DNA from 2 places in the Aurantimonas litoralis genome. Region 1 is predicted to be linked to the other one. Evidence: predicted binding sites of a transcription regulator. Region 1 holds the regulator's gene; the other holds the start of a gene.
The links. The regulator LexA, encoded in region 1, represses DNA repair genes until DNA is damaged. The targets are predictions, from matches to a motif close to TGTTCNNNNTGTGTTCNG.
Positions count from the first base shown of each region.

Region 2: the regulator LexA is predicted to act here: its motif matches at 2,037-2,054, upstream of N7I30_RS02935 (glycosyl transferase family 2).

Region 1 is NZ_JAPFBM010000007.1:52,936-56,343, reverse strand. It holds gene moaC (cyclic pyranopterin monophosphate synthase MoaC) at 1-148, shown strand, start outside; gene N7I30_RS14840 (molybdopterin molybdotransferase MoeA) at 145-1,386, shown strand; gene lexA (transcriptional repressor LexA) at 1,430-2,149, shown strand; gene N7I30_RS14830 (ComEC/Rec2 family competence protein) at 2,244-3,408, opposite strand, start outside.
Region 2 is NZ_JAPFBM010000001.1:610,892-614,299, forward strand. It holds gene N7I30_RS02925 (4-(cytidine 5'-diphospho)-2-C-methyl-D-erythritol kinase) at 1-899, shown strand, start outside; gene moaB (molybdenum cofactor biosynthesis protein B) at 896-1,441, shown strand; gene N7I30_RS02935 (glycosyl transferase family 2) at 1,451-1,987, opposite strand; gene N7I30_RS02940 (PA0069 family radical SAM protein) at 2,113-3,270, shown strand; gene rnhB (ribonuclease HII) at 3,366-3,408, shown strand, end outside.

The sequences.
Region 1 (3,408 bases):
GGAGGCGCTGACGGCCGTCTCGGTCGCCTGCCTCACCATCTACGACATGGCCAAGGCGGTCGACCGCTCCATGACCATCAGCGGCATCCGCCTCCTGGCAAAATCCGGCGGCCGCTCCGGCGACTGGTCGGCGGACGCCGCGTCGTGAGTCTCATACCCGTCGAGGAGGCCTACCGTCTCCTCGTTGAGGACGCCCGCCCCCTCGTCCGCACCGAGACGCTCCCTCTGCGCGACGCGTCGGGCCGCATTCTGGCGGCGGACCTTGCCTCGCTGCGCACCCAGCCGGCCTTCGACGCCTCCGCCATGGACGGCTACGCGGTCCGCGCCGCCGACCTTGGCGACAAAGCGCCCTTCCCCTCCCTGCGGCTCGTCGGCGAATCGGCCGCCGGCCATGCCTATGACGGCACGCTGCAGCCAGGCGAGACCATCCGCATCTCCACCGGAGCGCCGGTCCCGGCCGGCGCAGACGCCATCCTGATCCAGGAGAACGCCGACCGGCGGGACGGCACCGTCACGGCGACGGCGCCGGTCGTCGTCGGCCAGCACATCCGCCCAGCGGGAATCGACTTCGCAGCCGGCACGCCGCTTCTGACCGCCGGCACGGTGCTGACCCCGGGCGCCATCGCGCTGGCCGCCAGCGGCGGCCATCCGGCGATCCCGGTACGCAGCCGTCCCCGTGTTGCGATCCTGGCGACCGGCGACGAACTCGTCCTGCCCGGCGAGACCATCGGCCCGTCGCAGATCGTCGCCTCCAACACCTTCGGCGTCGCCGCACTGGTGCGCGAGGCCGGCGGCCTGCCACTGAATTGCGGCATCGCGCCCGACCGGGAAGCGGCCATCGATGCCCAGCTGACGCAGGCGATCGCGGACGGCGCCGACATCTTCGTCACCATCGGCGGCGCATCGGTCGGCGACCACGATCTCGTCGGCAAGGTGTTCGCCGCCCATGGCGTCTCCCTCGACTTCTGGAAGGTGGCGATGCGCCCCGGCAAGCCGCTGATGGCCGGCAGGCTGGGCGACATGCGGGTCGTCGGCCTGCCCGGCAACCCCGCGTCCTCCATGGTCGCCGCGACCCTGTTCCTGGCGCCGCTGGTCCGGCGCCTCGCGGGCCGGCCCGCGCGTCCGCTCTACCGCCGGGGCGTTCTCGCCGCGCCGATGCCGGACAATGGCGACCGCACGGATTTCGTGCGCGCCCGGATCGAACCGGACGGCGCCGGCCCGCCCCGCATCGTGCCGTTGTCGCGGCAGGATTCCTCGCTGCTGTCGATCTATGCCGCGGCCGATGCGCTGCTCGTCCGGCCGGTCCGCGCCGCACCGGCCGAAGCAGGCGATCCCTGCGATTACGTCCCCCTGACGGCGCTGGAGCCACTTGCGGAACACAACTAGAACAGATAGCTTTGTTCAGGTTTTGTTTTGAGGAGTCGCCCGGATGCTGACGCGCAAGCAGCACGATCTTCTGGTCTTCGTGAACGATCGGGTGCGCGAGACTGGTGTGCCCCCGTCCTTCGATGAAATGAAGGACGCGCTGGACCTGCGGTCCAAGTCCGGCATTCACCGCCTGATCACCGCGCTCGAGGAACGGGGCTTCATCCGCCGCCTGCCCAACCGGGCCCGTGCGCTGGAAATCCTGAAACTGCCCGAGTCGATTCAGGGCAACCGCCCGGCCCCCGTCGGGCGCACCGGATTCAAGCCGAGCGTCATCGAAGGCAGCCGCGACACGGCCCGGCCCGCACCCGCGGTGCAGCCGGCGCCGGCCAAGGCGTCTGCCTCGACGGCCATCCCGGTCATGGGACGCATCGCCGCCGGCGTGCCGATCTCGGCCATCCAGCACAACACCCATTCCATCGTCGTTCCGCCGGACATGCTGGGCAGCGGCGAACATTACGCCCTCGAAGTGAAGGGCGATTCGATGATCGAGGCCGGCATTCTCGACGGCGACACGGTGGTCATCCGCCGGGGCGACACGGCGACTCCGGGCGAGATCGTCGTCGCCCTCGTCGACGACGAGGAAGCGACGCTCAAGCGTTTCCGCCGTCGCGGCGACACGATTGCGCTGGAGGCGGCAAATCCGGCCTATGAAACCCGGATCTTTGGCTCGGACCGGGTCAAGGTCCAGGGCAAGCTGATCGGCCTGATCCGCCGCTACTGACCGCTTCGAACGGGACACGGTCGGCGCAGAACGGATGATAAGCCCTCGCGACTCGCGCCCGAAGAGTTGAGGCCCGAAACCGGCCCGTCCTCGTTCAGGGCGCAGCCGTCGCGGTTCGGCCTGAACCGGCCGGGCCTCTATTGCTGACGGTCGCCGACGCCGGCTGCGTGACAGTCACCGGCGAGTCCGGCGCGGCGGGCTTGCGCCAATATTCCGGCCAGGGCGCAAGCCGGTGGACGTTCCAGCGTTCGGGCGGATCGCTGATCGCCTGCACGATGCGGGGCCGGCCCGTCGCCGCCTCCCGGCCGATCGCCAGCGAGCCCGTGCGTCGCAGCGTGCGCAGCGTCACCAGGACGGCGCCGGACCGGCATTCGGCAAGCCGGATCGCCCGCGAGACGATGGCGACATCCGCCTCGTCGCAGGCATTGCCCGTGCGGGCATAATCCTCCGTCCAGACCACACGCAGGCCGCCGCGCGTGGTGAAGCGGCAATATTTGGCCGCGCACTCCGCGGGAAGCGTCGCACGGATTCGCTCGGTGTCCTCGCCCCGCGGCGCCCGTGCCTCGAAGGCCCGCTCCCATTGTTCCGCGATGAAGCCGCTGGGCCTTGCGCGCAGGAAGGCAAGCTGGCCGTCCGCCGCGAGGGTCGCGACCTCCTTGCCGTCCTCAAAGATCAGGAGCTCGGGCGGGGCTGTCCTGTCGGGCGCAGCAATGAATCCGGCCAGTGCCAGCGGGAGGCCAAGCCAGCGCAACCGGCTTGCGAGACAGGATGCGGTGAGGATTGCCGCCGTCAGCAGCAGAAGCCCCAAGGCGGTCACGCGTCCGATCGCCTGGTCGGGCAGCCAGGCATAGACATTGCGCGCGATCTCGAGGACGAGCCAGAGGCCGGCTCCCATCGCCTGGAATGGCCAGGAATCGAGCCCGAACGGAATCAGCAGCGTTCCCACCAGCGCCAGCGGCATGATCCACAGCGTGAACAGCGGCATGGTCAGGAGATTGGCGACGAAGCCGAAGGCCGCCATCCGGTGGAAATGATAGGCGGCATAAGGCGCGGTCGCCGATCCCGCGAGAAGCGACGTGACCATGATCGCGGAGAGCGCGACGAGGATCTTGCCGCCGACGCCCCTATGCGTCTCGCGGCCGCGTTCGCGCCCCGCGCGCCATTGCGAGAGGGAAGCATAGCCGCCGATCAGTGCCACGGTCGCCGCGAAGCTCATCTGGAAGCTGGCGGTCATCACGGCATGCGGCGCGACGAGGATG
Region 2 (3,408 bases), on a different contig from region 1:
TGCGTCTGACGGCGCCGGCGAAGGTCAATCTGGCCCTGCATGTCGTCGGGCGGCGCCCTGACGGCTACCATCGCCTGGAAAGCCTGATCGCCTTTGCCGGCGATGCCGGCGACGTCCTGACGGTCGCCGCAGCACCCGAGGGTGCCGACGGCCTCGTCATGGCCGGGCCGTTCGGTCCGGGCCTGCCGACCGATGCGGACAATATTCTCCACCGCACCATCGCCGTCGCCCGGCAGGTGCTGGCCGATGCCGGCCTGCGGCTGCCGCCCCTGTCCGTCACGCTGGACAAGCGCCTGCCCGTGGCGGCCGGGATCGGCGGCGGCTCGGCCGATGCGGCGGCGCTCCTGCGGATGATCGGCGACGCGGTGCCCGCCGTCCGCGACGCCCTGCTCGCTGAAGCCACCACGCTCGGCGCGGACGTTCCCATGTGCGTTGCGGGCCGTGCCGCGCGCGTCTCCGGCATCGGCGAGGAGATTCAGCCCCTCGCGCATCTGCCGGCCCTGCACATGCTGCTGGTCAATCCGGGCGTGCCGGTCTCGACGCCCGCGGTCTTTGCCGCGCTCGAACAGCGCGACAACGCGCCGTTGCCGCCGGTCCCGGCCAAGGGGTTCGCGACTGCCGCCGAACTGGTCGCCTGGCTTCACGCCACCCGCAACGATCTCGCCGCACCGGCGGAAGGGCTCGCACCGCAGATCGTCTCCGTGCGCGATGCGCTGGCTGGCGAAGGCGCGCTGATCGCCCGCATGTCCGGCTCGGGCGCGACCGTCTACGGATTGTTCGAGGACGACGCCGAGCTTGCCCGCGCCCGCGGCCGGATCGCCGCGTCCCATCCCGAATGGTGGCTGTCCGGTGCCGAGCACCGTGCCGCCCCCGCAGACATGCCAAGGGAGGCCCCATGAGCGACGAACGCTCCTTCATCGCGCTGTCCATCGCGATCCTCACCGTCTCCGACACCCGCAGCCTCGACGAGGACCGCTCCGGCTCGCTGCTGGTGGAACGGCTGACCGAGGCCGGCCACACAGTCGCCGACCGGCAGATCGTCACCGACGACGTGCCGGCGATCCAGGAGGTCGTCCAGGGCTGGTGCAAGCGCGACGACGTGGATGTGGTGATCACCACCGGCGGCACCGGCTTCACCGGCCGCGACGTGACGCCCGAGGCGCTGGAGGCGCTGTTCGAAAAGCGCATGGACGGCTTCTCGGCGGTCTTCCACCGCATCTCCTACGACAAGATCGGCGTCTCGACGATCCAGTCGCGGGCGACGGGCGGCGTCATCGATGCCACCTTCGTCTTCGCCCTGCCCGGCTCGCCCGGCGCCTGCCGCGATGCCTGGGATCATATTCTCAAGGCGCAGCTCGACTACCGCCACAAGCCCTGCAATTTCGTCGAGATCATGCCGCGTCTGGACGAGCATCTGCGCCGCGGCGGCCGGACCGCCTGAGCCGCACGGTCAGCTCGCGGGCCGGCCCCGTACCGCCGGTCGGATGAAGGCCCGCATCCGGGTCACCGCGACGCCCTTGGCGACCTCCTCGAGGCTGAAGGCGAGCTTCGACAGGCCGATCGCCTGGCGCTTCTGGACCAGGAACCCTTCGGCCATCGCCGTGCGGATCTGGCGCAGCCTCGCAAAGAAGCCGGGCTGGTCGTTCGGCGCCCGGCGGAAGCGTGCCGCCTGCGTCTTCGCTCGTCCCGCGCCCACCATGTCGGCATGCTCGACCACGGCCTCCATCCAGCCGGGCAGAAGCCGCGCGCCCGGCTCCAGGAGGAGCAGCCAGTCGCCGCGCGCCGTCTCGATGGCGTCGCGGAAATCCTCCGCCGCGACGATCCGGCATCCGGCATGGTCGGAGACCTTGCGGGCATTTTCTCCCATGCCGCGATCGACCAGCACGACCTCGCGCACCAGCCCCTCAACGGCGCCAGGTATCAACGGCGCGAGGGTCGCCGCCAGCCAGTGATCCTCGGGTCCACAGTCGATGAAAACGCTCAGCATCCCTTTCGTCTAGCCGAGCCCATCGGCCCTGACCAGATCGGAACGTTTTTGTTCTTGTCTTGTTCTCTTAACGGGTTTAGGACGTCAGTCACAGAACGCAGCCGGAACATGGGGAGAGCAACGTCATGCAGGACATCGCCAAGGCCGATCAGGCCGCCTTCTCCGCGCCGGACGGCGTCGACATCGCGAACCACATCATCGGCGAGGCCGGGCTACGCATCGGCTTCGAGCGGCGGCGCGGACGGGGCGCCGGGCTCAACCCGAGCGGGCGCTTCGAGCCGTTCAAGCGGCAGGCCGTCGACGATGGCTGGAACACGCTGGACGAGTTGCCGGCCTTCAAGACCGACGTGCAGGTCGAAAAGCCCAAGACCATCATCAGCCGCAACACCTCGCCGGACATCTCCTTCGACCGCTCGATCAATCCGTATCGCGGCTGCGAGCATGGCTGCGTCTACTGCTTCGCCCGGCCGTCCCACGCCTATATGGGCCTGTCCGCAGGCCTCGATTTCGAATCCAAGCTGTTCGCCAAGCCGAACGCCGCCGAACTCCTGGAACGCGAATTGTCCAAGCCCGGCTACCAGGTGAAGTCGATCGCCATCGGCACCAATACCGATCCCTACCAGCCGATCGAGAAGAGCTGGCGGGTCATGCGCGAGATCCTCGAGGTGCTGGAGGCTGCCAACCATCCGGTCGGCATCGTCACCAAGTCAGCGCTGGTCCTGCGCGACATCGACATCCTGTCGCGCATGGCCGCCAAGGGGCTGGCCAAGGTGGCGCTGTCGGTGACCACCCTCGACCGGACGCTGGCGCGGGCGATGGAGCCGCGTGCCGCGACCCCGACCAAGCGGCTGGAGGCTGTCAAGGCGCTCAGCGAGGCCGGCGTGCCGACCATGGTGATGACCGCGCCGATCATTCCCGGCCTTACCGATTCGGAGATCGAGCGGCTCCTGGAAGCGGCGCAGACCGCCGGCGCGAGGGAGGTCGGCTACGTCCTCCTGCGCATGCCGCTGGAAGTCTCGCCGCTGTTCAAGGACTGGCTGCTGCGCCACTACCCGAACCGCTACCGGCATGTCCTGTCGCTGCTGCGATCGATGCGCGACGGCAAGGATTACGATGCCGAATGGGGCAAGCGGATGCGCGGCACCGGGCCCTATGCCTTCCAGATCCGCCGGCGCTTCGAGATGGCGGCGCGCCGGCTCGGCCTGAACGAGAGCCGCACGCAGTTGCGCTGCGATCTGTTCACCCCGCCGCGCGGCGCAGGCGTCCAGCTCGCTCTGCTCTGACGCCAGGGATACCCCATCGTCCGGCCTCCCCCTCGGCCGGATGGTCTCGCCGGTTTGCCACCCCGAACACGGCGAGGCTTGTGGAGAATCGGAGAATGCGCGAGTCTCGCCGCAACATGGCTCGCCGTTCCTCCGATT